Regions from separate parts of the Arthrobacter sp. NicSoilB8 genome, predicted to be linked through region 2. Evidence: predicted binding sites of a transcription regulator. Region 2 holds the regulator's gene; each other region holds the start of a gene.
The links. Region 2 encodes LexA, which represses DNA repair genes until DNA is damaged. Its sites were predicted from a motif close to TCGAACANNTGTTCGA; they were not measured.
Positions count from the first base shown of each region.

Region 1: the regulator LexA is predicted to act here: its motif matches at 5,232-5,247, upstream of ruvA (Holliday junction branch migration protein RuvA).
Region 3: the regulator LexA is predicted to act here: its motif matches at 4,381-4,396, upstream of umuD (translesion error-prone DNA polymerase V autoproteolytic subunit).

Region 1 is NZ_AP024655.1:2,755,947-2,763,395, forward strand. Features, by position in the region: gene secF (protein translocase subunit SecF) at 1-794, opposite strand, end outside; gene secD (protein translocase subunit SecD) at 795-2,570, opposite strand; gene yajC (preprotein translocase subunit YajC) at 2,676-3,098, opposite strand; gene ruvB (Holliday junction branch migration DNA helicase RuvB) at 3,360-4,496, opposite strand; gene ruvA (Holliday junction branch migration protein RuvA) at 4,489-5,142, opposite strand; gene ruvC (crossover junction endodeoxyribonuclease RuvC) at 5,285-5,863, opposite strand; gene LDO15_RS12425 (YebC/PmpR family DNA-binding transcriptional regulator) at 5,912-6,667, opposite strand; gene pdxT (pyridoxal 5'-phosphate synthase glutaminase subunit PdxT) at 6,671-7,381, opposite strand.
Region 2 is NZ_AP024655.1:1,621,998-1,629,446, reverse strand. Features, by position in the region: gene hisB (imidazoleglycerol-phosphate dehydratase HisB) at 1-627, opposite strand; gene hisH (imidazole glycerol phosphate synthase subunit HisH) at 1-4, opposite strand, end outside; gene LDO15_RS07280 (histidinol-phosphate transaminase) at 698-1,816, opposite strand; gene LDO15_RS07275 (LysM peptidoglycan-binding domain-containing protein) at 1,885-2,190, opposite strand; gene lexA (transcriptional repressor LexA) at 2,676-3,425, shown strand; gene LDO15_RS07265 (ATP-dependent DNA helicase) at 3,611-5,743, opposite strand; gene hflX (GTPase HflX) at 5,736-7,340, opposite strand.
Region 3 is NZ_AP024655.1:87,678-95,126, reverse strand. Features, by position in the region: gene LDO15_RS00460 (PEP/pyruvate-binding domain-containing protein) at 1-2,485, shown strand, start outside; gene LDO15_RS00455 (hypothetical protein) at 2,825-3,172, opposite strand; gene LDO15_RS00450 (hypothetical protein) at 3,320-3,535, shown strand; gene LDO15_RS00445 (PadR family transcriptional regulator) at 3,599-4,216, shown strand; gene umuD (translesion error-prone DNA polymerase V autoproteolytic subunit) at 4,410-4,841, shown strand; gene LDO15_RS00435 (Y-family DNA polymerase) at 4,850-6,148, shown strand; gene LDO15_RS00430 (hypothetical protein) at 6,191-6,508, shown strand; gene LDO15_RS00425 (hypothetical protein) at 6,515-6,895, shown strand; gene LDO15_RS00420 (M15 family metallopeptidase) at 7,299-7,449, shown strand, end outside.

The DNA.
Region 1 (7,449 bases), 1.1 Mb from region 2:
AACAGGATCGCGCCGACCGGCAGGATGGCCACCACCATCGTGTTGATGGACCGGACCAGGGTCTGGTTGATGGCGAGGTTGACCTCTTCGGCGAAAGTGCGCCGGGTGGACGCCTGAATGTCCGAGGTGTTCTCGCGGATCTTATCGAACACCACCACGGTGTCGTACAGCGAGTAGCTGAGCACTGTCAGGAAGCCGATGATGGCCGACGGCGTTACTTCGAAATCACTCAGGCCGTAGACGCCGGCGGTAATGAACATCGTGACGATCATGCCGACGAGTGCCGAGAGCGACATTTTCCAGGTCCTGAAGTACAGCGCCATCAGGACGGCGGCCAGCCCGACAAAGATCGCCAGGCCGAGCAGGGCCTGCTTGGTCACATCCGCACCCCAGGTGGGGCCGACGAAGGTGGACGTCACTTCGTTGTCCGTCACGCCGTAGGCCTTGGTGAGGCCTTCCTTGATCTGCAGCGTCTCGTCGTCGGTGAGCTTGTCCGTCTGGATGCGCATGGTGGTGCCGGCGACGTTGGCCACGCGCGGCACGGAACCCGCCACGACATCCTGCACGGCCTTCTCGCCGAGGGCCGCGTCGGTGGTCTTGACGTTGGAGACCGTGAACTCGGAGCCGCCACGGAACTCGATGCCGAGGTTGAAGCCGCCCTTGGCAATCGGGATCAGGATGGAGAGTGCGACGGCGATCCCCGCAACCAGGAACCAGATCTTCTTGTAACCGACAAAGTCGTACGAGCGCTTGCCCGTATACAGCTCATTGCCGAACGTTGAGAAGTTGACCATTTACTTGCCCTCCTTGGACGCGCTCTTGGAGGAACCGGCGAGCTGTGCCTGTTGTGCCTGCTCCTGCTTTTCGGCCAGGCGGCGTTCTGCAATCGTCATCCGGCGCTCGGCCTCTGCCGCGGCGCCGGTGTTTTTGGCGCGGACCACGGCCACCGGCTTGTCCTCGGGCGTACGGATCCGGCCGGCCCCGCGGTACAGCGGGACGGCGCCCAGGCGCTTCGGGTCCAGGCCCGAGAACCTGTGGCCTTCGCCGAAGAACTTGGTCCGGGCCAGCAGTTGCAGGGTCGGGTGGGTGAACATGAAGACGACAATGAGGTCGGCGATCGCGGTGAGGCCGAGGGTGAAGGCGAAGCCGCGGACGTTGCCCACTGCAACGAAGAACAGCACGACGGCGGCGAGGAGGTTCACGGCCTTGGATGCGAGGATGGTGCGCTTGGCGCGCTTCCAGCCGTTCTCCACGGCCGAGACCAGGCCGCGGCCTTCGCGGAGCTCGTCGCGGATGCGTTCGAAGTAGACGATGAACGAGTCGGCCGTTTGTCCGATGGCCACGATCAGGCCGGCGACGCCGGCGAGGGACAGCCGGTAGTTTTCGGTCCAGCCGAGGATGGCGATGGCCAGGAACGTCAGCACACCGGCGATCACGAGGGACGCGACGGTCACGAAGCCGAGGGCCCGGTACTGGAACAGCGAGTACACCACCACCAGCAGCAGGCCGATCAGGCCGGCGAGCATGCCCATGCGGAGCTGCTCCCCGCCGAGTGTCGCCGAGATCTGCTGTTCGCTCTGGATTTCGAAGCTGATCGGCAGGGCGCCGAAACGAAGCTGGTCGGAGAGCGCCTTCGCGGATTCCTCGGTAAACCCGCCGGTGATCTGCGGGCGGCCGTCGGTGATGACGGCGAGGGAGCGCGGGGCGGAGATGACCTGGTCGTCCAGGACAATGGCGAACTGGGCCCGCGGATCCGAGCCGGTCTGGCCGCCGCCGGCGGCGTAGAACTGGTACAGCCGCTCGGTGACTTCCTTGAACTTCGCCGTGCCCGCGTCATCGAACTGGATGTTGACGGCCCATTCATTGGTCACCGCGCCCTGGGCGCCGCGCTGCAGCTGGAACGAGGAGGACTTGATGTTCGAGCCCTTAACTTCCACCGGACCGAGGATGTACTTGATGGCCGGCGAATTTGCCGAGGCCGGCTCACAGGTCACCAGCGGCTTGGTCGGGTCAGACCGCTGCTGCTTGTCCTGGGAGGGGTTGTCGCAGTCGAGTGCTTCGAACTGCTTGTAGATCTCGGGAGTGATCCAGTTCTGGTCGCTGCTGTTGGCGGGTGCGGCTGTCGGCTTGGGCAGCTGCGCCTCAGGGGTCCGGGAAGCCTCGGGGACCGCCGCGCCGGCGCCTGCCTGGAGCACGGGCCGGAAGTTCATGTCGGCGGATGCCTGGATCAGCGCGCGGGTTTCCTTGGCAGGCGTTCCCGGGAGGCTGACCACGACGTTGCGGCCGGACTGCGTGCTGATTTCTGCTTCTGCGACGCCCGAGCCGTCCACGCGCTGACGAATGATCGCCACGGCCTGGTTGAGCTGTTCTTCGGTGATACCCGAATCGCCCTCAACCTTGGGCGCCAGGATCATCTGGGTGCCGCCTTCAAGGTCCAGGGCGAGCTTGGGAGCCCAGCTGGCCTGGCCGGCAAGGGTGCCGCCCGCCAGGACGGCCGTCATGGCGGCGATGAGTACGCCAAGCCAGACCAGCATCCTGATGGCTGAGTTTTTGGGGCCAGTTCGTGCCATTGTCGATCTTTCTATTATTTACGGCGGATCCGCCGGCGCGGGCACGGGGCCCCCGCCGACGGATGCCCGCAACCGTTGCTTCGCGGGATAGCTCAGTTAGGCAGACTAGCTGTCTTTCTTGCCTTCGTCGTTGAGGCGGCGCAGGGTTTCCTCGGGAGTTTCACTGCGCGGCGCCTCGTTGGCGGCGGCCGCACTGTCCGTGGTGTCAGCGTTCACTTTTTCGGTCGTCAGCGAGGACGCATCGTCGGGAACAACGGTGGGCTCCTCGGCTGCGACGACAGGCTCGACGATCTTGGTGACGGCCTGGCGGTGCACGGTGGCGGTGTTGCCCGGGGAGAGTTCCAGGGTGACCTTGTTCTCCGCTTCGTCGATGTTGACGATCCGGCCAAACAGTCCGAAGCTGGTCATGACCTCAACGCCGGGCTCGAACTTGGACTGCAGCTGGGCCTGCTGCTGCTGGGTCTTCTTGTTGCGGCGGAACATCATGAAGACGAAGAGTCCGAGCATGACGAACAGGAGAATCGTCATGATGTCGATGCCGCCGCCGGCCTGCGGCTGGGTCTGGGCAGAAATAAGTCCGAACACAGGGATTGTTCCGTTCTGTACTTGCATAGCTGTTTTTCAGCAACGTCCGTTTGCTCCGGGCGGCGCGGGCAACGGTCTGCACAGCAAGCTGGCAGCGAGACCATCCCCCACCCGCCGGCGGCTTCCTGCTCTCCGCCCACGGAAACAAAACCCGAACGTGCCGAGCGTCATACCAGTCTAAAGGGAAAAGCTGAAGGAACGGTGTTAGCGGCTGTTTCGGATCCGCTCCGGACCGGTTTCTTCACCGAATTCGCCGCCCGTCCCGCTGTCCGGACCGTCGCTCGGGTCATCGGCCAGCTCGTCGGCCTGGAACAGTTCCAGCGGGTCCTGGCCGAAGACGCCGGCGGGAACGGCGAAGCCCAGGTGCGTCCAGGCCGGCGCCAGGGCAATGCGTCCCCGCGGCGTCCGGCCCAGCAGTCCCTCACGCACAAGGTAGGGCTCGGCGACGGTTTCCACGGTTTCGGTCTCTTCGCCGACGGCGATGGCCAGGGTGGACAGGCCCACGGGTCCCCCGCCGAACTTGGTGATGAGGGCCTCGAGAACGGCGCGGTCCAGCCGGTCCAGGCCGCGCTTGTCCACCTCATACATGTCCAGTGCCGCGGACGCCGCCCGGGAATCGATCTGCTCGATGCCGTGCACGAGCGCCCAGTCCCGGACCCGGCGCAGGAGCCGGTTGGCGATGCGCGGCGTGCCGCGGGACCGTCCGGCGATCTCGCTGAACCCTGCCGAGTTGACCTTGAGGTCCAGCAGGCCGGCGGACCGGCGCAGGACGAGTTCGAGCTCCTCGACGGAGTAGAACTCAAGGTGGCCGGTGAACCCGAAGCGGTCACGCAGCGGCCCGGGGAGCAGGCCGGCGCGCGTGGTGGCGCCGACGAGGGTGAAAGGCGGCAGTTCCAGCGGGATGGCGGTGGCGCCGGCGCCCTTGCCGACGACGATGTCGACGCGGAAGTCTTCCATGGCCATGTACAGCATTTCCTCGGCCGGCCGGGACATGCGGTGGATCTCGTCCAGGAACAGGACCTCGCCCTCGGAGAGTGAGGACAAGATGGCGGCGAGGTCGCCGGCGTGCTGGATGGCCGGGCCGCTGCTGATCCGCAAGGGAACATTCATTTCGGCGGCGATGATCATGGACAGCGTGGTCTTGCCGAGGCCGGGCGGGCCGGAGAGCAGCACGTGGTCCGCGCTGCGGCCGCGCATGCGCGAGGCTTCCAGGACGAGGGACAACTGCTTCCGGACCCGGTGCTGGCCCACGAAGTCGTGCAGGTTCTTGGGCCGCAGGGCGGCTTCGATGGCGCGCTCCTCCGGCTCCTCCCCCCCGGTGACGATCGACGGCTCAGCCACGCGCGCCTACCCGGTTTCCCGCGCGGGCGCCGTCCTGCCCCAGCCAGCGCAGCGTCGCGCGGAGGATTTCCGCCACGTTGCCGTTCGCGGCGAGGTCGGGGGAATCGGCGAGGGACTTCTCGATGCTGGCGGTGGCATCCTTTTCGGACCAGCCGAGGCTTGTCATCGCGGCGACCACCTGGGGCTTCCAGACGGATTCCGCGGACGGCAAAGGGGCCGGCGTGCCCGCGGCGCCGCCGGTTCCGTGCGGTACGAGCTTCCCGGCGAGTTCCAGCACGATCCGGCCGGCCACCTTCGGTCCGATTCCGGGGACCTTCGTGAAGGCCTTGCCGTCGCCGGAGTGAGCGGCCACCCGGATGGCCTCCGGTTCGTGGACGGCCAGCACGGCCAGGGCGAGGCGCGGACCGACGCCGCTGACGCTAAGCAGGACATCGAACACCTCCCGTTCGTCATCGCTGGCGAAGCCGAAGAGGGTCAGCGAGTCCTCCCGCACGATGAGGGACGTGAACAGCTTGCCCTCATCCCCGACCCGCAGGCTGCTGAGGGTCTGCGGCGTGGCGTTGACGCTCATGCCGGCGCCGTTGAGGTCGATCACGGCGGAAGACAGGCCAACGTGCGCTACGGTTCCGCGAAGAAAACTGATCAAGGCCGGGCTCCTGGGTCTACAGCAAAAATTGCACAGCGACAAATACAGCGAAAATTACAGCGATAAATACAGATGGCGGGGCCGCCTATCCGAACATATCTACGAATAGCCTACCAAGTCCTGTGGCCGCACAGCCGGACATTCAGCGCGCCCGGCGCGCTTTTGCCTCCGCGTCGGCCCACGCCCGCTGGGCCGGGGTGAGTGCCTGGCTGCCCGGCCCCGTCGTCGCCACCGCGGCCCCGCTCCCGGCCCGCCACGCGTGGGTGATCGCCAGCGCCAGGGCGTCGGCGGCGTCGGCAGGGCGGGGCGGCGCATCCAGCCGGAGGATCTTGGTCACCAGTTTGGTGACGGCGTCCTTGTTGGAGGTGCCGCTTCCCGTGACAGCGGCTTTGACTTCCGACGGCGTGTGCAGGGCCACCGGGATGCCGCGGCGCGCGGCGGCCGCAATGACCACGCCGGACGCCTGGGCCACCCCCATGACGGTGCTGACGTTGAGCTGGGAAAAGACCCGCTCGACGGCGAGGACGTCGGGTTCGTAGAGGTCCAGCCATTCGTCGATGGACGTGGCAATGACGAGCAGCCGCTGGTCCAGGCTCTCCTCCGGTGAGGTGCCCACGACGCCGAAGGCCACCATGGTGGCCCGGCGGTTCTTTTCGACGTCCACGACGCCGATGCCGCAACGGGTGAGGCCCGGGTCAACGCCCAGGACGCGCAGCGTCACGTTTGGGCCGTCAAGACCGGGCCTCGGAACCACCGCGGGGTGGCTTGGTCACTCGGCTTCCAGTGCAGCCTGCACTTCGTCGCTGAGGTCGGCGTTGCTGTAGACGTTCTGGACGTCGTCGAGTTCCTCGAGTGCGTCCACGAGCTTCATGAACTTCTTGGCGGCGTCGAGGTCCAGCGGCACCTGCATCGAGGGCACGAACTCGGCCTCGTCGGTGTCGTATTCGATGCCGGCTTCCTTCAGCGCGTCCCGGATGGCCTGCAGGTCGGTGGGCTCGGAGTGGATTTCGAAGCTGTCGCCGTTGTCCTTGACTTCCTCGGCGCCGGCGTCCAGGACGGCCATCAGCACGTCGTCCTCGCTCAGTCCGTTCTTCGGCAGCGAGACGACGCCCTTGCGGCTGAAGAGGTAGCTGACGGAACCGGGGTCGGCAATCGTGCCGCCGTTGCGGGAGATGGCGAGCCGGACCTCGGAGGCGGCGCGGTTCTTGTTGTCGGTGAGGCACTCGATCAGCAGTGCGGAACCCTGCGGGCCGCGGCATTCGTACATGATCTCGGTGTAGTCGACGACCTCGCCGGTGAGGCCGGCACCGCGCTTGATGGCGCGGTCGATGTTGTCAGCGGGCACCGAGGTCTTCTTGGCCTTGGTGACAGCGAGTTCCAGGCTCGGGTTGCCGGAAAGGTCCGGGCCGCCCATGCGCGCGGCGACTTCGATGTTCTTGATCAGCTTGGCGAAGGACTTGGCCCGCCGGCTATCGAGGATCGCCTTCTTGTGCTTGGTCGTCGCCCATTTGGAGTGGCCTGACATGCTTTACGCTTCTCCTCTGATCATTCGAATAAACAGTTCATGCACGCGTTTCTCCCCTGTCACTTCCGGGTGGAAGGAGGTGGCCAGCAGCTGGCCCGAACGCACAGCAACAATTCTAGCCGTCCCCTGCAGGACGGCGGCATGCGATGCATGCTCCGGGTCCGCGGGTTCCACCTGCGCCAGGACGTCCACACCCGGACCCACACGCTCCACCCATGGGCCGCGGATAAATACCGCATGAACGGGAGCCACGCCGGATCCGGTGTCGCTGAAGCCCAGTCCCTTGAATTCGAGATCGGTCTCGAAGGACTCGCGCTGCCGGCCGAAAGCATTGCGGCGCACGGTAATGTCCAAGCCGCCGAAGGTCTGCTGCGGGTTCCCGGCAAGGTCCGTCGCAGGATCGGCAATCTCGTCCGCGAGCAGGATCATGCCCGCGCAGGAGCCATAAACGGGCAGGCCGTCGGCGATGAGTTTGCGCAACGGATCCGCGAGTTCGAAGGCGCGGGCGAGCTTGTCGATGGTGGTGGATTCACCGCCGGGAATGATCAGGCCGTCGAGTCCGTCGAGTTCGGCCGGGCGGCGGACTCCGATGCCGGTGGCGCCCATGGCCTCCGCTGCACGCAGGTGCTCCCGGAAGTCGCCCTGAAGCGCGAGGACACCTATTCGCAGGCCTGCACCCGCGCGGGAAGGGTCCGTGGAAGGGGGGTTGGTCATTCATTCAGCATAGTGCTCCCCGCTCCGTCCGGTCGCCGCCGGCGGGGTTCCATGCCTCTGCTGGGATA
Region 2 (7,449 bases):
TCACAAGGCACCCTTTGTGGATGGAATGCCTTCGACGCGGGGATCCGGTTCGACGGCCGCGCGCAGTGCCCGGGCAAAGGCCTTGAACTGGGCCTCGACGATGTGGTGGGGGTCGCGTCCGGCAGTGACGTTCATGTGCAGGCAGATCCCGGCGTGAAGCGTGATCGCCTCAAAGACGTGGCGGGTGAGGGAGCCCGTGAAGTGGCCGCCGATCAGGTGGTATTCCTGGCCTGCCGGTTCGCCGGCGTGTACCAGGTACGGACGGCCGGAGACGTCGACGACGGCCTGCGCGAGAGCCTCATCCAGTGGGACGGTCGCCTCGCCAAAGCGACGGATCCCGGCCTTGTTGCCCAGGGCGGTCCGCAGAACCTCGCCGAAGGTGATGGCCACGTCCTCAACGGTGTGGTGGACATCGATATGGGTGTCTCCGGTGGCCTTGACGGTCATGTCAATCAGGGAGTGCTTGCTCAGGGCCGTCAGCATGTGGTCATAGAAAGGGACCGACGTGCTGATATCAGAGACCCCGGTGCCGTCCAGGTTGATCTCGACCAGGACCGAGGACTCGCTGGTGGTCCGTTCCATGCGTGCGGTCCGGCCCTCGGCGGCGGTGGATCCGGTGTTGCTCATGTAGATGTGTCCTTTGGAAGAAGGCAGGGTGCTGGGCTGTCTGGCGGGGCGCTCTGGCTCCCCGTCAAGTCTAGGCCTGCAGTTTTGCGGGGCTGGTCAGGATGCGTTCAAGGGTTTCAAGGAAGGCTGTGGTTTCCGTCTCAGTGCCGGCGGTCACGCGAAGGTGCCCCGGGATGCCGACGTCGCGAATGAGGACTCCGGCATCCAGCAGGCCCTGCCAGACTTCGTGCGGGTTCTCCAGTCCGCCAAAGAACACGTAGTTCGAATCCGACGCGGCCGGCGTGAGGCCCAGCCGGGTCAGTTCGGACACGATCCTGTCGCGCTGGCGCTTGATGTCCTCGACGTCCGCCATGAGCGCCGTCCGGTGCTGCAGGGCAGCCAGGGCCGTCGCCTGGGTAATGGCGGACAAGTGGTACGGGAGACGGACCAGGCGCAGGGCGTCGGCAACTTCCGGAGCCGCGGCCATGTACCCGAGCCGCGCGCCGGCGAGGGCGAAGGCCTTGCTCATGGTGCGCGAGACGATGAGCCGTTCCCGGCCGGGCAGCAGTGTGAGCGCACTCGGCGTTCCGTCGTGGGCGAACTCGTGGTAGGCCTCGTCGACAATCACGACGGTCTGGCTGGCCTCGCCCGCGTCATAGACGGCCTCGACGACATCAAGTCCGAGACCCGTGCCGGTGGGGTTGTTCGGGGAGCAGAGGAAGACGATGTTCGGCTGAAGTTCCCGGACCTGCCGGGCTGCCGATTCCGCGCTGAGTCCGTAGTCTGCCGCCCGGGCCCCGACGATGTACCCCGTATCCGTGCCGGAGGCCAGCAGCGGGTACATCGAGTAGGTGGGAGGGAAACCGAGAGCGGTCCGGCCGGGGCCGCCGAATGCCTGGAGGATTTGCTGGAGGACCTCGTTGGAACCGTTCGCGGCCCAGATGTTCTCCGCGTCGAGACCGTGGCCGAGGTACTCGGCGAGGGCTTCACGCAATTGCGTGAACTCGCGGTCCGGGTACCGGTTCAGGCCGGCAGCGGCCGCGCTGACTGCTTCAGTAATGGCCGCGCGGACATCGGCCGGAACCCCGTGAGTGTTCTCGTTGACGTTGAGCAGGATGGGGACGTCCAGCTGGGGCGCGCCATAAGGCCGCAGGCCGCGGAGATTGGTTCGAAGGGGCAGTCGGTTGAGGCGCTCAAGCTGGTCAGTCACGTGACCAGTTTAAGTGGTAGCTCGACGGGCCCTGAAACTGTGACGCCTGCGGCAGTACTTACGGGATGCTATTTGGACGGGACAAACAGCTGCTGGCCCGGCATCACGCGCGCAGCATCGAGATTGTTCAGCTGCACGATGTCGGCCACGACGTCGCGGGGATCGCGCTCGGGTGCCACAGACCCCGCAATGGCCCAGAGCGACTCCCCCGGCTGCACCGTCACGGAAACGGTGGGTGTCACGGAGAGCTGGTCCGCCGAATCCGCCGCCTTCGCGGGAGCGTTGAGGAACCCGCTAAACGACAGGATGAACGCCGCCAGCAGGATCAGCGGGACGCCGAAGAAGACGAAGCGCCCACGCCGCGTGAGCCGCATCGGCGGCTGCTTTGGCTGCCGCACCTGCTGCGACCGGGCGGCGGAAGACGCGGCCCCGTAACGACGTGCATTGCCGTGCTGTTCCGTGACGCCGTGAACAAAAGTGCCGTGAAACGCGCTTGCTGCTGACATGAACTGAGCCCTCCTGGACCATACGGTGCCGCCCGGCGTACTCCACGTACTCGCCGCCAACCGGCCAAACCTTCGAACATAGAACCGAACTGTGCAGTCAGTAAGTGAAACTTCGTATCGAACACATATTCGAATGTTGCTTGTTCTGTTTTAGCACTTAGTAACGAACGATGTCGAGACTCGCTAGAACAAATGTTTGAAAAAGCTCTCCGGCTGGCCTACTTTTGAGGGAAGGAACAACCACTGTGAACTCGTTCATAGGCAGTTGATCAGGAGGGTCTGACATTTCAGGCCGGAAGTTCCCGGCGGCAGCAGCCACGGCCACCGGGTGGAACGGAAAGGCGTTGGCGAACATGGCAACTCAAGCCACCGGCGGCAGGGCCACCTCACGGAGCGCCCAGCCCGCACGGACCCCCAAGAGCCTCACCGTCCGGCAGAAGAAAATCCTGGAGACCATCCAGCGCTCCGTCACGGACAACGGCTACCCGCCGTCCATGCGGGAAATCGGCGACACGGTCGGACTCGCCAGCCTGTCGAGTGTGACCCACCAGCTCTCCCAGCTTGAAAAACTTGGCTACCTGCGCCGCGACCCCAAGCGCCCGCGGGCCATGGAAGTGCTCATGCCACTGACCCTGGATGAGGGGACCACATCCATTTCGGGAGTCGAGAAGTCGAGCGGCCTCCGCGCCGTCGGCGGCCTCTCCGTCACCGAACTCGCCAGCGCCACCGACACGGCCATGGTGCCGTTCGTCGGACGCATCGCGGCCGGCGGGCCAATCCTCGCCGACCAGGTGGTGGAGGACGTCATGCCCCTGCCGCGCCAGCTCGTGGGCCACGGCGAACTCTTCATGCTCAAGGTGGCCGGCGACTCGATGATCGATGCCGCCATCTGCGACGGCGACTGGGTGGTTGTCCGCCGCCAGGGCGACGCCGTGAACGGTGACATCGTTGCCGCCCTGCTCGATGACGAGGCCACGGTCAAGACGTTCCGCCAGCGCGACGGCCACACCTGGCTGCTGCCGCAGAACACCCAGTACGAGCCCATCCTCGGCGATCACGCCGTGATCATGGGCAAGGTCGTCTCGGTACTCCGCTCCCTGTAGCCACCACACTCCCTGCAGCCACCACGGACCACATGGCCGATCCGGGTGCTCCGGCCCCCGGCCCTGCCCTAGTGCCGGCCCCGGTCCTGACTCCGGCCCCGCCGGAGTCCTAGTCCTGGCCGGAGTTCTAGTCCTGGCCGGAGTCCTTCGCGAGGCCCGGTCCTGACTCCGGCCCCGCCGGAGTTCTAGTCCTGGCCGGAGTCCTTCGCGAGGCGCTGCAGGGCGGCCACGGCTATCGCAGGGTCGGTGGTGGGCCAGAAGGGCGGAAGCGCTGCGCGGAGGAATCCGCCGTAGCGCTCCGTGGACAGCCGCGAATCCAGCACCGCCACAACACCCTTGTCCGACGTCGAGCGGATCAGCCGTCCGGCCCCCTGCGCGAGGCGGATCGCGGCGTGCGTCGCCGAGACGGACATGAAGCCGTTGCCGCCGGCCTGGGCCACTGCCCGAGAGCGTGCCGTCATGAGCGGATCATCCGGCCGGGGGAACGGAATCCGGTCAATGACCACCAGGCGGCAGGACACCCCGGGAACGTCCACGCCCTGCCACAGTGACATAGTGCCGAACAAGCACGTGTCCGGCTCATCTGCGAACTGCCGCACGAGCGCCGTCATGCTCGACTCCCCCTGGCACAGGATGCTGACGTCCAGCCGGGGCCGCATGGCCTCGGCCGCCTCCTCCGCCGCACGCCGCGAAGAAAACAGGCACAGGGCACCGCCGCCCGAGGCGCGGATCAGCTTCTCGAGTTCGTCCAAGGCCTCGGGGGATGTCCCGCGGCCGGGCTTGGGCAAGTGCCGGGCGACGTAGAGGATGCCCTGCTTGGGATAGTCGAAGGGGGATCCCACGTCGACGCCGGTCCAGCTCGGGGCACCGCTGCCGACGAGGCCGAGGCCTCCGGCGGCAGGCTCGAATGCCGCTCCGATGGCCAGCGTGGCCGAGGTCAGGATCACGGTGTGGTCCGCGAACAGTCCCTCACGCAAACGCCCCGCGACGCTCAACGGGGCAACATTGATCAGGGCCGGCGCGCTCTCGTCCGGCGGGGAGTAGCCCTGCGCCGGGTCGAAGCTGCTGTTGCGGGAGAACCAGACAACTTCGCGGTTTTCGCGCGCGGCCAGGAGGCGTTCGCAGAGTTCCAGAATGACCATCAGGCGTGACCGGGCGAGCTGGCGTCCGCCGTCGGCCGGCGTGGAGCTGTCCCCCTTGGAATCGGACAGCGCGGCGCGGCAGGCGTCGCGCAACTGGTCGATGCAGTCCAGCTGTTCGGTGTTCAGGCCGTTGGGCATCAACCCGCTGGGTACGCCGTCAATGGCCAGTTCCAGGTGCGAGGCGGCATTGTTCAAAGCGTCCACGGTGATGCCCGTGTGCTTCCGGGCTCCGGAGGCGGCGGCGTGCACCATCGCCACGGAGAGCTGGCCGGAGACCGCTCCCGTGACGCGGTCCTGGAGTTCGTGCGCCTCGTCCACCACTACGACGTCGTACTCGGGCAGGACCGCCAAGCCTTCGAAGGCGCTGACGGCGAGCATGGCATGGTTGGTGACGACGACGTCGGCGTCGGCGGCATTTTGCCGCGCCAGTTCGCTGAAGCACTCGGCCGCGAGCGGGCACTTCTGGGCTCCGAGGCACTCCATGGAGGTGACCGAGACCTGGCGCCAGGCGCGGTCCGTGACACCCGGCATGAGCTCGTCCCGGTCCCCCGTCGCCGTCTCCTCGGCCCATTCACGCAGGCGGACTACCTCCTTGCCGAGCTGGGAGGACGGGCCGCCGAGCGCGGCGGCGAAGTGCGGCACGGACGTGTCCTCACCGAGGGAGAACAGCTGCCCCTCCGATGGTTCCTCGGACGGGAAGCCGCCTTCGAGCTTGTGCCGGCACACATAGTTGGCCCGCCCCTTCACCAGGGCGACCTTGACGGGCCGTTCCAGCGCCGGCGTGATGGCCTTGAGCAGCCTGGGCAGGTCGCGGCCGACAATCTGCGTCTGCAGTGCCAGGGTGGCCGTGGAGACCAAGGTGGGCTTGTCGCTGGTCAGCGAATGGGCGATCAGCGGTATCAGGTAGGCCAAGGACTTGCCGGTGCCGGTGCCGGCCTGGACCAGCAGGTGGTCGCCGCTGTCGATTGCGCGCGCCACCTGCCGGGCCATTTCGTGCTGGCCGTCGCGGCTCTGGCCGCCCATGCCGGACACGGCACGGTCGAGCAGTTCAACCACGAACTCCTCGCCGGCCGCGCCTCCGACCCGGTCGTCTGCAGATTCAGCGTCCGCGTCGGTTTCGGCAGATTCAGCGTCCTCAGACGAAGCGTCAGCCTTGTTCACCGCCGCCTCAGTCATTGCTGATGAAGGGATCCAGTTCAGCGGCGAGTCCTTCGCGCACCATCACCACGGCACGGGTTCCGGTTTCCTCGTGGTCCAGGCTCAGGATCTCGGCGTCGGTCTCGTGGAGCTTGTTCAGCAGATCCCCGCGGTTGTAAGGGATCAGCAGTTCAAGCTTCACGCCGGGCCGCGGAATGCCGTCGCTGATGGCCTTGAGCAGTTCCGGGATGCCTTCACCCGTGCGGGCCGAGACCACCACGTGGCGCGGTTCGCGCTGCTTGAGCCGTTCGAGGACGAACGGATCGGCGGCGTCGGCTTTATTCAGGACAATGATCTCCGGAACCTTGCGGGCGTCGACTTCGCTGAAGACCGTACGGACTGCGGCGATCTGGCCTTCGGGGTCGGGGTGCGATGCGTCCACGACGTGCAGGATCAGGTCCGAGTCGGCCACTTCCTCCAGGGTGGAGCGGAACGCTTCCACGAGCTGGGTGGGCAACGAGCGGACAAATCCCACGGTGTCCGCAAGGGTGTAGCCCAGGCCGTCGGCGGTTTCGGCCTTGCGAACTGTGGGGTCCAGGGTGGCGAACAGGGCGTTCTCCACCAGCACCCCGGCGTCGGTCAGCCGGTTCAGCAACGAGGACTTCCCCGCGTTGGTGTAGCCGGCGATCGCCACTGACGGCACCGCATTGCGACGGCGGTTGGCGCGCTTCGTTTCCCGGGCGGGCTTCATGGCGGCGATTTCACGCCGCAGCTTGGCCATCCGGGTGCGGATCCGGCGGCGGTCCAGTTCGATCTTCGTCTCACCAGGACCACGCGAACCCATGCCGGCGCCGGCGCCACCCACCTGGCCACCGGCCTGGCGGGACATCGACTCACCCCAGCCACGCAGGCGCGGGAGCAGGTATTCCAGCTGGGCCAGTTCCACCTGGGCCTTGCCTTCGCGGCTCTTGGCATGCTGCGCGAAGATGTCCAGGATCAGCGCCGTGCGGTCGATGACCTTGACCTTGACGATGTCCTCCAAGCCACGTCGCTGGGACGGTGCCAGTTCGGCGTCGACCACGACGGTATCGGCACCCGTGGACATCACGATGGCCTTGAGTTCCTGGGCCTTGCCGGAACCGAGGAAGGTTCCGGGATCGGGCTTGGCCCGACGCTGGACGAGCCCGTCGAGAACTTCCGAGCCGGCGGTCTCAGCCAGGGCCGCAAGTTCACGCAGCGAATTCTCGGCATCGGCGAGAGTACCTTCGCTCCAGAGTCCGGCCAGGACAACTCGCTCCAGACGCAACTGCCGGTATTCGACCTCGGTGACGTCTTCGAGTTCGGTGGACAGGCCGGCCTTGCGGCGCAGCGCGTGGCGCTCCTCGAGATCCTGCTGGTCGCCGTCGAAGTTGGTGTACACCTCATCCAGGCGGGAGATGGCTTGTGCTTTGCCGAGCACCGCGTTGGCGCCGCCGGCGCTCCCGGCGGCTGCGGCGTTGGCACCGGTTCCGGAGCTGCGGCCGGTGCTCGGGGCGGGGGTGTCCTTGGAGAGGATCCGGTCGATTACAGCCTGGATCTCCTCAGGACTCATGTCCTGGGCGGCTGAATCGGGTCCGGTGTTGGGCTGGCTGGTCATGGTCTCCTTTAAAGGTTCGGCTATTTCAGAATAGTGCCGATTGTTGCTCTGTGGGACGGTATTCGCGCTGGGCTGACGGCGAGGGGTCATGCAGGCCTCCTGGAGTGCC
Region 3 (7,449 bases), 1.5 Mb from region 2:
GCTCGCCGCCTTGTCACCGATGGCCGCGCCACAGGACTACGAGGACGCCTCGGAGCGGATCCGTGCCCTGTTCACCGGCGGAACCATGCCGGCCGCGATCGCGGCCGAACTCGACGCCGCCTACGGAGGTCTCGGTAGCGGGGACACGGCCGTGGCGGTGCGCTCCTCCGCCACGGCCGAGGACCTCGCCTCGGCCAGCTTCGCCGGGCAACAGGAAACGTACCTGAACGTCCGCGGGGCGGAGGCCCTAGCCACGGCCGTGATCGACTGCTGGGCCTCCCTATGGACGGCGCGCGCCATGGCCTACCGGGCTCGCGAAGGCATCGGACCGGACACGGTGCGCCTCGCCGTCGTGATCCAGCGGATGGTCGAAGCCGAAGCGGCCGGCGTGATGTTCACCGCCAATCCGGCCAACGGGCGCCGCGACCAGATTGTGATCAGTGCCGCGTGGGGCCTGGGCGAGTCCGTGGTCAGCGGAACGGTGACCACGGATGACGTCGTCGTCGAAGCGGGGACCGGCCGCGTGCTGTCCCGCCGGACAGCTGACAAGGAAGTCATGACCGTCTACGCGGAACACGGGACGCGGGAGCAGCCGGTGCCGGCGGTCCGCCGTCGTCAGCCCGTACTGGTCGACCGGGCGGCGGCCGAGCTGGCCGGCCACGGAACCCGGATTGCCGATCATTTCGGGACGCCACAGGACATTGAATGGGCACGGGCCGGCGGCGAGTTCTTCATCCTGCAATCCCGGCCCATCACCGCCCTGCCCGAACCGGAGGCCGACATCCCGGACACCTGGCCGGTGCCCTACCGGCACGGGCTCTACTTCCGGGCGAGCATCGTGGAACAGTTGCCCGACCCGCTCTCGCCGCTGTTCGCCGACCTCATTGACGGCTCGGTGTCCCGGTCGCTGAGGGCCTTGATGGCCGGCGCCGTCGGCAAGAACGTCATCCGCGAGGACGACGTCGGACTGCCCACCATCAACGGTTACGCCTATTACTATTACCGCAATTCGGGAATGTGGCGGGTGATGGGCAGGTCGCTGACCGCGGTCCGTGCGCTGGCCCGCGGCAAGGCGCACATGGGAGTTGCCGGCTGGCGGGAGTTCTCGCATCCCCGCTACGAGAAGGTGATCAAGGACTGGTCGGCGAAGCCCGTCGTGGAGCTCTCCGGAGAGGAACTGCTGGAGGGTGTGCAGACGCTGCTGGACGCCGGCACCGTCTACTACACGGCCGTGCAGTCCATCATTCCGATCGCCGCGACCAGCGAAATCTCCTTCCGGATGTATTACGACAAGTTCGTGCGGCGCGACGGGGATCCCCCCGCCCAGACGTTCCTCCTCGGCTACGACAGCGAACCCATCCGGGCCGAGAAGTCGCTCTACGACCTCGCCGTCTGGGCCCGGGAAGTTCCGGCGCTGGCGCCGGCGATCCTCAAGGAACCCACGGCGGCGCTGGTCGAGTCGCAGCGCACCGGCGCCCCGCCTGCCGGGATGGACCCGGCACTGTGGCAGCAATGGCATCCCCGCTTCCAGGAGCATCTTGGCCGGTTCGGCCATGCGGTCTACAACCTGGACTTCGTCAGCCCGGTGCCGGCCGACGATCCCTCGCCGCTGCTGGAGACGGTGAAGTTCTACCTGCGCGGACAGGGCAACGATCCGTATGAGCGGCAGCGGCTGTCGGCCGCCCGCCGGGAGGACGAAACCAGCCGAACGGCCGCCCGGCTCGGACCGAACCGCCGGGCCGCTTTCCTCCGCCTGCTCCGGTGGGCCCAGCATGCGGCCCCGATCCGCGAGGATGCCCTGGCCGACGTCGGCCTGGCCTGGCCGCTGCTGCGGCGGATGCTGTTCGAGCTCGGACGACGGCTGGTCGACTCCGCTGTCATCGCCGAGCCCGGCGACGTCTTCTGGCTGCGTCACGGGGAGCTGCGCAGCACCGTCGAGTTCGGCCTTGCCGGGCCGGGCACACCGGCCGCGGTGGCGATTACCGGGGCAGACCGGCCCGTCCGCGCCGGTGCCGTCGCAGAGCGCAAGATGCTATGGCGGGGACAGGCCAAGGCCGCCGCCCCGCAGCTGCTGCCGGAGAGCCGATGGATGGAGCGGGCCTTCGGGTCGATGATGCCGGCGGGCCCGCAGGATCAGCTCGGCGACGTCATCAAAGGCGCCGGCGCCAGCTCGGGCCAGGTCACGGCTCCCGCGCGCGTGCTGAGCGGGCCCCAGGACTTCGGCCGGATGATGCCCGGCGACGTTCTGGTGGCCCGCATCACCACTCCGGCCTGGACCTCACTGTTCGCGATGGCCTCCGCCGTGGTCACCGACGTCGGCGGCCCGCTGAGCCACAGCTCGATCGTGGCCCGCGAGTACGGCATCCCGGCCGTACTCGGCACGGGGGTGGCCACCCAAAGGCTGACCAGCGGGCAGCGGATCCACGTCGACGGCGACGCCGGCATCGTCACGATCGAGCAATCGGCCGCGACGCCGGCGGCGTGACCGAATCACCTCCGCGGTGCCGCGAATCGTTCGCGGCTTGAACGGCTGTCATGCTGTCCGTGTGAGTGCTCAGCCCGCGGTGGCGGCCTCGTGTGCGCGGACGTCCGCCAGGGTCCGAGTGATCTCATCGTCCGAGAGCCCGCGGATACGCAGACTGAAAATCAGGTCTCGTTCGTAGCTCACGGTTGTTCCTCGCGCATCTGTCGGATTCCTGTGAGGGCCTCGCTTCTTCGCCGCCCGGTGCCCTGGCTCGCCGTCGACTCAGCGCAATCAGGAACGCGAGACCCGATGATGAACAACAACCGGAACACGGCAAGGGCGCCGAGCACTGTACGTGTGCTAGTCCGCGGAACCGGTTCTGTCCGGCAGGCTGGCATCCGCCGGAAAGGTCATGAACGCCGGCGTCTCGTACGGATGCGCGGAAAGTGCGGCCTCGAGGACGGCATTGCGTCGGGAGCGAGGGTAGATTGCCTCGATCCGGGTTTCCGGCACCTCTTGGGGGGAATTGACGGTGCCGAAGACCGGGGTCGCACCCGGCAGCGGTGTGAAGCGCCCCGTGCCTTCGAGGCTGAACGAGCAGTGCGAGTAGTTGCCCAGGGTGCCCGCCCCGGCGTCGCCAATGGCCTGCCGGACAGCGTGCGCAGCTTCGGTGGGAACGTAGATGACCAGACAATCAATTGGCTCCATGGCAGAAAGTCTCCCACGGAGCAAAGCCGCACTCCTGCGCTAAGGGGCCGGCCAGGCGCACAGCCAGGACAAAGGTTCCTCTAAGCCCTCAGCAATTCCTCCGCGGGAGAGTGGTTAAAGGAACATCCGCGCCAAGGAGTACCCCCGATGATCATCTACCGCCCCATCGCCCCGCTGACCGCCGGCCGCACCGGACTTAAGTCGGCGCTGGCCGCCATGGCCTTGACCGCTGTGCTGGGCACCACCTGGCAACTCTCCGGCGAAACTCCGGGGACGCAGGAGGGCTGCGGAAACACCGGCAAACTAAACGGCCATCCAGTTGAATCGCCTCTTGACCGACGATATTCACCGATATATCGTTAACTATCGCCGGAAGATCGGCGGCCCTCAGGGACAACGCAACTTAAGTGGAAGGACGATGCCGTCATGAAAGGCATGCACGACGACAAATTCACCGACGGCGGACCCGCCTCGGGACGCTTCGGGCGCGGCAGGAGCCGCCGCGGACCCCACGGACACGGCGCATTCGGTCCGGGCCGCGGGTTTGGGCCGGGTTTTGGTCCGGGCTTCGGCCCTGGCTTCGGGCCGGGCTTCGGTCCCGGCGGTCCACGGCGGGCCAGCAGGGGCGACGTCCGTTCGGCGATTCTCTCCCTCTTGGCCGAATCACCCTCCAACGGCTACGGCCTGATCAAGACCATCGCCGAAAAGACGTCCGGCGCCTGGCGTCCCAGCCCGGGCTCCGTGTACCCGACGCTGCAGCAGCTCGTGGATGAAGAACTCATCGCTCCGCTCGGTGACGGCAAGCGCACCGAGTTCACCCTCACTGAGGCGGGCAGGGCATACGTGGCCGATCACGCCGAGGAGCTGGGGAACGCGTGGAACACAGACACTCAGGGATCCGGCCCGGCATTTCATGAGAGCGTGGGAAAACTCATGGGAGTCATCCACCAGTTCCGCTTCTCGGCGACCGAGGAACAGCGCCTCGCCGCGATGGAAAAAATCGATGAAACCCGCCGCGCGCTCTACCGCATCCTCGCCGACTAGCGACGTCGCCCCGCCCACCCGGGCAGTTTCCCCGACTACCTCGACAGCGAAATTTTTCCACCCTCCTGGCCACCAGCAGGTTCACTCCCCCAAAATGCGTCATTCACGAGATGCAACATGGTGGGGAACATCTTTTGTCGGCCCCTACCGCTACACTGAAAGAATCGAACATATATTCGAATAAAGGTGTGTTGTGGGCGTTGTTGTAGGTCCCCGCGTGATAGACGCGGGCATGTCGCTGTTGTCGGTGCTGATCTCTCCGGTCCCCGTTGCGGCCGGTTATCCCTCGCCGGCACAGGACTACTTCGATCGCCGCATTGACTTGAACGAGCACCTGATCAAGGACATCACCAGCACCTATGTGGTGCGGGTCTCCGGTGACTCGATGGAGGGCGCCGGCATCAGCGACGGCGATGAACTGATCGTAAACCGGGCCCTGGAACCGAAGGACGGGTCCGTGGTGATCGCCGTCCTGGACGGGGAACTGACCATCAAGCGGCTGCGGATCACGGCATCAGGCGTCGTGCTGCAGGCGGAGAACCCCGCGTACCCGGACATCCGGGTCCCCTCAGTCTCGAACCTGGTCATCTGGGGCGTCGCGACCCGCTGCCTACACCATGTTTGAGGCACGCCATGTCTAAGCCCGCCCCGATGCGGCACATGCCGCAGATCGCGCACGTGGACGTGAACTGCTTCTATGCCTCCGCCGAGCGCGCGTTCGACCCGTCCCTGGAGGGCCGGCCGGTGGTGGTCCTGTCCAACAACGACGGCTGCGCCGTCACCCGGTCCCCGGAAGCCAAGGCCCTCGGCATCCCCCTGGGTGAGCCGTGGTTCAAACTCGCCCCACGGGCCAAGGAGTGGGGACTCGTTGCCCTGTCCAGCAACTACGAGCTCTACGGCGACATCAGCGCCCGGGTCATGCAGTTGCTGGGGAGGTACTCGGCATGGCTGGAGGTCTACAGCATCGACGAGGCCTTCCTCGGCGTCAAAGGCACCCCGGAGGACCTGCTGGCCCAGGGCCGGACCATGAAGTCGGCGGTGCGGCGCAACGTCGGGGTACCGGTCTGCGTCGGGATCGCGCCCACGAAGACCCTGGCGAAACTGGCCAACAAGTGGGCCAAGCACAACCCGACGTTCGACGGGGTCTGCCATTGGGGCTCCGTGCCCGCCGCGGACAGGGAATCCCTGATGCGCCGCCTTTCAGTCATTGAGATCTGGGGTGTCGCCGCGCGACTGACCAAGCGGCTGAACGCAACCGGGATTCAGTCCATCCTTGACCTGTCCCGGGCCGACCCGGTCATGATCCGGGACCGCTTCTCCGTCGTCATGATGCGCACCGTCCTGGAACTTCAGGGCACCCCATGCATCCCGATGGAGGAAGAACGGGTCGGCCGGGACCAGCTGATCTTTTCCCGCTCCTTCGCGACCCCCATCACCACCGCGGCCGGGATGCGGCAGGTCCTCTCCGTCTACGGCCAGCAGGCCTCGGCGCGGCTCGCCAAGCACGGACTCCAGGCCAAGGTCCTCACCGCGTTCGCCGGCACCTCACACTTCAACCCGAAAGCCACCTCCTACCCTTCCGTGTGCGTGCCGCTGCCGATGCCCACCGCCGATCCCGTGCTTCTCACCAAGGCCGCCCACGCCCTCCTACCCCATATCCTCGAGGGCATCAGGTACGCCAGGGCTGGCATCATGGTCACCGACCTCCGGCCCACCGGAAACCAGGCACCCCTTGCCCTGTTCGAAAACCCGCACGAGGAACGCCGCGTCGGAACCCTCCTGGAGGATGTCACCCGCCGGTACGGGCGCGGCTCCATCGGCCTCGGCCACGCCGGAATACGCGGCGGCCCGGACTGGACCATGAAACGGGACATGCTCTCCCCCCGCTACACCACCCACTGGGACGAACTCCCCCTCGTCAAAGCCGCCTAGACCCCAACCCATCCGCACCCCGCAGCACGAAAGAACCCACGCATGACTCTCACACCCGAAGCCCCCTCCCAGACCCGCGGCCTGCAGGTCCGAACCGATGCGGCAGGCAAACCTCTTGCCATCCGGCACGACGGCCAAATCTGGCTCGTCGATCCCGGCACCGACCCCCAGCACTGGTTCGGAAGGAACCCTTGGCCGGATACCAGACCCGCAGCCGCCGCAGACGGCGGCGACCTGGGGAACGTCGAGCACTGGCAAGTGCGGGTCCTTGGCTCCAACTCTGCGCTGCGGACTTTCACGCTCCTCCGGGATCCGCACTCCACGCAGTGGCTCCTGGAAGACAACAGAGACGGCGACTAGGCAACGGTGGCAACAAACAGCCGGTCAATCAGCGGTCAGGTATGGGAAGCGATCAGGACCGAATTCACGCTGCCGACCCTCGGGCAGGTGCAACGACGGCTCTCCGAGCTCATGGAGGACCCCGAACCCGTGACGCGGCAACTCGTGCGCGTCTTCATCGACGACGGCACTTTCTGCCCGGGATTCCAGTTCCTTCCGGGCGGGCTGCTCCACCCGGCCGTCCTTGGACTTTTTCGCCGGGCGCTGGAGCTGCAGATCCCGCACAACTACTTCACGATCTGGATGGTCACTCCGTCGAGGGAACTTGCCGGAGCCCGCCCCGTTGACCATCTAAGAGGCAGCCCCGCTCCCTTGCTTCGCGCGCTGGAATCGTACCGCTGGCGCTAGCCTTGTTGCCGGCTCTCCAGTACCCCTCGAGGTGCCTTGCCCGGTTGCGCCCACCTCAATTCCAGGCGCGACGGCACAACCCGGCCAGAGGTCCCCCTCGGTGCTCGACGAGGTCACGTGAGGCACCCAGCAGTACGACCGACGCCGCCGTCACGCTGCAGAGAATATGCAACCGGACCGGGCCGTGGACCTCCTGCGGCAAAATTACGGTCCCGAATCGTCCGGGGCCTCCCCGAAGCTGATGCCCATCACCTGCCGCACAAGTTCGGAGTCTTCCTGGACGGCAGTTCCGACCATCCGCCCCTCGACTACGGCACCTACAGGCCGGTAAAGTTCCCGCAACTGTTCCGGACACTTCTTGGGAGCCATCGTGCTAAAAAGACTCAGCAGGATCTCAGGTGCTGTGGCGGGGCTTGTGCTTTCGCTTGGCATGATCGCACCGTCGGTGACGGCAGTCGCGGCGGTGGGCTACGACATCGATTCCGCCTCCAGCCTGCAGGTGGTGGTCAACAAGCACCGGCAGCTGAACCCGGCCACGTACGTGCCGGGGTCGC